DNA from 2 places in the Paenibacillus sp. GL_099_B genome. Region 2 is predicted to be linked to the other one. Evidence: riboswitches for the same ligand, from Rfam matches in the RefSeq annotation. Region 2 holds a riboswitch; the other holds the start of a gene.
The links. Region 2 has a riboswitch for S-adenosylmethionine ahead of AC3ITG_RS26720 (methionine ABC transporter ATP-binding protein). Riboswitches for the same ligand answer to the same signal wherever they lie in the genome.
Positions count from the first base shown of each region.

Region 1: it holds a riboswitch for S-adenosylmethionine, as region 2 does, so the genes downstream of both, metA (homoserine O-acetyltransferase MetA) here and AC3ITG_RS26720 (methionine ABC transporter ATP-binding protein) in region 2, are expected to answer to the same signal.

Region 1 is NZ_CM174430.1:1,964,367-1,967,657, reverse strand. Features, by position in the region: gene AC3ITG_RS09220 (aminotransferase class I/II-fold pyridoxal phosphate-dependent enzyme) at 1-1,151, opposite strand, end outside; gene metA (homoserine O-acetyltransferase MetA) at 1,176-2,093, opposite strand; SAM riboswitch class I at 2,328-2,452, opposite strand; gene corA (magnesium/cobalt transporter CorA) at 2,906-3,291, shown strand, end outside.
Region 2 is NZ_CM174430.1:5,893,609-5,896,899, reverse strand. Features, by position in the region: gene AC3ITG_RS26730 (COX15/CtaA family protein) at 1-570, shown strand, start outside; gene AC3ITG_RS26725 (Cthe_2314 family HEPN domain-containing protein) at 785-1,513, shown strand; SAM riboswitch class I at 1,644-1,785, shown strand; gene AC3ITG_RS26720 (methionine ABC transporter ATP-binding protein) at 1,914-2,948, shown strand; gene AC3ITG_RS26715 (methionine ABC transporter permease) at 2,949-3,291, shown strand, end outside.

The DNA.
Region 1 (3,291 bases), 3.2 Mb from region 2:
GCAGCTGTGAGTGCATTGCCCAGATCGGCAATCAGATCTTCGGCGTGCTCGATCCCTACAGAAAAGCGCAATAGACGGTCATCCACACCTACAGCGTCACGAATTTCAATCGGAATATCCGCATGGGTCTGTACCGCAGGATAAGTCATCAATGACTCTACACCCCCGAGGCTTTCCGCAAAAGCAATCAGTTTGATATTACGAAGCAACGGTTCAACATAACGGGCATCCTTTACTTTGAAAGAGAAAATGCCTGTATTTCCACTGGATTGTTTATTCTGTATTTCAAATCCGGGATGATCCGACAAACCAGGATGATACACTTCATTAACGGCTGGGTGCTCCAAAAGGTACTTGGCAATCGTCAAAGCATTATACTCATGCCGCTCCATGCGAAGAGCGAGTGTCTTCATGCCTTTCATCAGCTGATAGGAGTCGCTTGGAGACAACACTGCTCCAATAGAATTGTGCAGGAATGCCATTTCGGCCGACAATTCCTCCCCTTTTGTAATAATTAATCCGGCAAGTACATCATTATGACCACCCAGATACTTCGTGGCACTATGGATGATGATATCAGCACCGAGTTCAATAGGACGCTGGAAGAACGGAGTCAGTAGTGTATTATCCACAATGGTCAGCAGATTGTGGCTCTTGGCCCAGGAGCAAACCGCTTCCACATCCGTAATCATCATTAGTGGATTGGTTGGTGTCTCAATAAATACCGCTTTTGTATTCGGCTGACGAATACTTTCCAGAGCTGCCAGGTCATTGGTATCGACGTAACTTGCCGTCACACCAAATCGAGACAGGATGCGCTCAAGCAAACGATACGTTCCGCCGTACAGATCCAGCGATACAATCAGATGATCCCCTTGCCCAAATAAAGCGAAAATCGTTTGCAAGGCAGCCATACCGGAGCTACAGGCAAAACCTGCATCACCAGATTCCAACGCTGCCGCTGCTTCTTCCAACACTTTACGGGTTGGATTGGTCGTACGAATATAATCAAATCCCGTGCTTTGTCCAAGCTTGGGGTGGCGAAACGCAGTGGATTGATAGATCGGAAAATTAATGGCACCCGTTACCGGTTCATTGATAGACCCAATTTGGGCCAATCGACTTTCGATTTTCAACTTGTTGTCTTCCATTGCAGCATCCTCCTGTAATGTCGATTAGATTTGCGGACCAATATCGTAAGGTGTCTCTTGATACACATAGTAATTGAGCCAATTAGAGAATAATAAGTTTGCATGTGCCCGCCAAGTGGCCGGGGGAACACGGGAAGGATCATCATTCGGGAAATAATGTCTAGGCAGCGCAATGTCCATGCCTTTAGCTGCATCACGGTCATATTCCCATTTCAATGAAAGCGGGTCATACTCGGCATGTCCGGTTGCAAAAATCTGTTTGCCGTCTTTGGTAGCAACCAGGAAAATACCCGCTTCCTCTGATTCAGCCAATATTTCAAGGTTATCATTTTTTTCAATATCTTCACGTCGCACTTCCGTATGGCGGGAATGCGGGACGTTGAATACTTCATCGAATCCGCGCAGCAACTGCACATTAGATCTGTTGATCGTATGTGAGAATACGCCAAAACATTTTTCATCCAGAGGAACTTTGGGAACTCCGAAATGATGGTATAAACCCGCTTGGGAAGCCCAACATATATGCATGGTCGAAGTCACATTGGTTTTGGTCCATTCGAAGATCTCCTGGATTTCTTTCCAATAGTTCACGTCTTCAAAGTCCATTTGCTCTACAGGGGCGCCTGTAATGATCATGCCGTCAAAACGGCGGTGTTCGATCTCATCAAAGGTTTTGTAGAACAAGTCCAAATATTCCTGGGAAGTGTTCTTGGACGTATGAGACTTCGGATGAACCAGAACGATATCTACCTGAATGGGTGTGTTACCCACCAGACGAAGCAATTGAGTTTCTGTCGTTTCCTTTGTAGGCATCAGGTTTAATATAGCGATACGTAGTGGACGAATGTCCTGCTGGTAAGCAGATGTCTCGTCCATGACAAAGATGTTCTCTCCTGCAAGTACTTCCTTGGCAGGCAGTGTGTCTGGAATTTTGATTGGCATGGTGTTTCTAACTCCTCCTTGTGCATAAATAGATGCAGCCACTGCGGATTCGATACGATTCGCATCCGTACAGTTATAGGCTGCCATGAGCTTGCCTGCAGGCGCTGAATTGCAACCACATTGCTGGCAACAAGCTCAAGTTCCTTAGCGAAAATCACTGCTGAGAAGTCGGTGCATATAACAAAGACCTTCCTCGGATTCCGAGAAAGGTCATATGTAAATAGATATGCGCCTCTCTCATCTCTCAGTTACAACAGTGTCACTTGGACACTTGGTCGCTGCAAGAATTAGCACCGTGCGGTATACCGCCGGTTGCCGGGTTTCATCGGGCCAGTCCCTCCACCTACTCTTGATAAGATTTCGCTTTATTCAATTGTAAAAACTAGTGTGGTTCACCTTTTACTTTAAGACATTAATCCCCTCACGTCAAGGTGTAGTTCAATGTCTGTTCCTCAGGATCGGAACCGTTCCTCATCCGTTGTCATACACTGCTCCAGGGCGCGAAATCGACACATTTTTGCGCTTGAAAGGACCCTGTACCAGCGGTATACTAGACAAGTGTTATAAACCCTTATGTGAGAGGTGACATATTCAATGGATGGCGACCCGAGGCCTGACTGGCAGCCGAATTCCGACAAACTGCATAGAGAATTGATATCAGCATGCCGGCAGCGGGACGTTACTTCCGTTTGATTATAGAGCGAACGCAGTCCTGACTTCCAGGCTCCGCTGCCGACCGGCTGATCTGTTCTTTTTGCGCCCATATTGATGAAATCCGCCCATTTGGCGGGTGCAGAAGGAGTAGATGAATAATGAAAATCCGGTTGGTAAATAACGGTGTATTTATTCCGGTGGACGACATTCAGCAGGCGCTGACTCCACCAGCGGAGGGGTTTTACTGGATTGATGCGGACATAGACGATTTGGCGGTACTTCAACCGCTGTTCATGATGCATGATCTGGCCGTGGAAGACTGTTTGAGTGACGAAGAACAACGTCCGAAGATTGAAATTTATGAGAGCCATTATTTTATTGTTATTAATAGCATTCGTTTTGATGATGAAGAGATTTTTTTACGTGCCGTCAACTTGTTCCTTGGCAGACACTTTATTATCAGTGTGACCAAACAGAAAGTCAGCGAATTGCGAACATTGAAACCGATCCTTTGGGAACAGGAAATCAGTACGCCGGATAAGCT
Region 2 (3,291 bases):
CATTTCGGATTTGCCTTAATCGCTTTTGCCAGCTCATTGATGATGGCGCTTGGTATTCGGCAGGAAACTCGCCATGGTGGATTGGAAAGACTGAATCGATATCCGCGAGTCAGCAAAGGCTTCCGAAATCTGGTGTGGTTTTCCACGATCTATACGTACCTCGTGGTATATACTGGAGCATTTGTGAGCCATACGGATTCTGCTGGAGGCTGTTCAGGCTTTCCTCTCTGTAACGGGCAGATTATTCCTGAGCTCTCGGGAGGCGTAGCTGTTGCTTTTGCTCACCGGGTGGCGGCTGTTTCATTAGTAATCGTCATTGCAATCCTCGGTCATTTTGCGTATCGCAAACATCCGGATAACACGGAATTAAGAAAACTCGGCATCATTTCTGTTGTGCTGGTTTTGTTGCAAGTGGTCATTGGTTTTGGACTGATGCTCACGATGAACCGCCCGGAAGTGTATATGTTCGTGGCGCTGGCGCATATGCTTGATATTGCCATTTTGTTCGGTGTATTAACCTATATGAGTTTCCTGGTGTACAAGTTGCATCGCCCCGTTAACCGTTTCTAATATATCCGAATTATTGTAGTTCAGGGGATGAATCCAGTGAAGTTCACCATCCGATGATGTACATCATTGGACAGGTGAACTTTGTTTGATGTCAGGCGTGTCAGGGCACCCTATTGTAAGCAGCGGTCATACGTTTACTCTGATTCCAGTTTTGTTTAATATGATGTATTATTATTAATTTGATGATCTGCAGAGTGGAAAGAGGAGGCTATATATGCTGCGAACGTTGCTGGGTGAAAAGCCGCGTAAAAACGAAGGCATACTAAAGGACGCGATAGAGGCGATGGCAGATACGCTTGAGCTATTTCAGCGACAGATGCATGTGGACCATGATCCTACCCATGATTTTCGAAAACTGTATGTGTGGACCCAGGGACTGATCTCCTCGCTGGATGAATTGGAGCAAAGCTGTTTTGCAGCTTCCCATTTCCGTCAGAAAGTCAAAGCGGGCTCTACGGATGATATGACGATACCAGAAAAAGCGGAGTACGCCCGTTACGTCTATTTCTATAAGGATTGCTTCATCCGATGTTTTGCCATTCTGGATAAGTTAGGTACGGTGTTGAATGAAATATTTGAGCTGAACACAACCAATGTTAAAACTCATTATTCTTATTTTACCGTATTAAGACAGTTCGGATATGATAAGCTGCATTATGTTCTTGCCAACGAACTAATCCAGATCAAGGACTCCTACCGGGAGCCAATGAGCAAATTGCGCAAACGACGAAACATGGAGATTCATTACATGAACTCCGAAATGCAGGATGATCTGTGGCAGCTGCACCAGACTTTGCAAGGGAAAGTGAAACTGGAGGATTTGGACCAGCATCTCTTGGAACTCCGCCAGGGTGTGGAAATGGTATGTGAGACGTTAAAAGCAGCGTATGGCTACATCAACAAGAAGTGGCATAAGCAGGGAATGAATCAACCGGCGAACTGAATGGATAGTAATATTTACCTTTGACAAATCGGAATACTTGGATTATACTGAGTTCCTGATCGACAGTTAGATGGAATTAACATTTATGACATTAACATTATAACTACTACTGAACTTATAAATTAAATATTTCTTATCGAGAGCGGCGGAGGGACAGGCCCGATGAAGCCCGGCAACCGATTTATAACTGCATGACAGCTGTGTCATACTTTATAGATGTTAGGTGCTAATTCCTACAAAATGGTGCAAGGCACGATTTTGGCAGATGAGAAGGTATAATCTTTCACGTGAAGAGCCCTTTTTGTTTCTGCAAAAGGGGCTCTTTTTTTTGTACGATGAAGGGGAGTTTTCCTTTCATTCGGGTAAAGATACATGTAGGCAGTGGGAAGGAGCAGTAATTTTGATTGAATTAAAAGGTTTAACCAAGACGTACGGTAAAGGTTCAAAAAGTACGACGGCCTTATCCGATCTAAATTTGAATATCCGCAAGGGTGAAATATTTGGAGTTATCGGCCATTCCGGTGCAGGCAAGAGTACATTGATCCGTTGTATCAATTTGCTCGAACGCCCCACGGCAGGCGAGGTTTGGGTTGATGGAATCAACCTAACCGATCTCAACAAGTCCGATTTGCAACAACAACGGCGAAAGATCGGCATGATTTTTCAACACTTTAATCTGTTATCCTCAGCTACGGTATACGACAATGTGGCTTTTCCTTTGAAGCTCGTTAATACGCCCAAGGCAGCAATTGATCGGAAAGTGAAGGAAATGCTCGCATTGGTTGGACTGGAGGACCACAGCAATAAATATCCGACCCAACTGTCAGGCGGACAGAAGCAAAGAGTAGGCATTGCGAGAGCACTCGCGAGTGATCCGAACGTGCTGCTGTGTGATGAGGCGACATCGGCACTTGATCCCCAGACAACCGATTCGATTCTGAAGTTATTGCTGGATATCAATGAAAAGTACAATCTCACGATTGTTCTAATCACCCATGAGATGCACGTGATCCAGAATATATGTGATCAGGTGGCGGTTATCCATCAGGGAGGAATCGTGGAGCAAGGGCCAGTAACGGAAGTATTCCTCAAGCCGCAGCATGCAATTACCCGTGACTTTATGATGCGGGACCATGAGGTGGGAATTGCATTGGAAGAGACCGCTCTGGCGAGTGCGGATGTTTCATTGCAGACGAACGGAGCTTCAAAGCTTGTGAAAATATCCTTCCTGGGCAATAAAACCTATGAGGCGATTTTGTCCAGAACGGTTCGTAAAACAGGAGTGGATTTCGCCATTTTGCAAGGCACCATTTCAACAATCAAACAAGTTCCCTATGGACAGCTGACCGTTCGGTTTGAGGGGCAGTCAGATGAAATTAATCTCACCATTAAAGAGTTAGTGGATCAGGGACTTGATGTGGAGGTGCTTCGTTAAATGGATTTTTCAACGGTACGTTGGGAAGAAATCGGTAAGGCTTCAATTGAAACACTGCAAATCCTAGGAGCATCGGGCCTATTCACGATAATCATTGGTTTGCCGCTAGGCGTATTGCTATTTATGACGGCAAGGTCGACTTCGATTCAGTCTCAAGTGGTGTACACGATACTATCGTTTATTGTAAACATTCTGCGATCGGTGCCATTTATCATTCTGATTGTTGCACTCATTCCGTTTACGCGTTCACTGGTTGGCACAGCTACAGGGGTGCTGGGTGTTATACCTCCGCTCGTCATTGCCGCAGCTCCATACTTTGCCCGGTTGGTGGAAACTACACTGC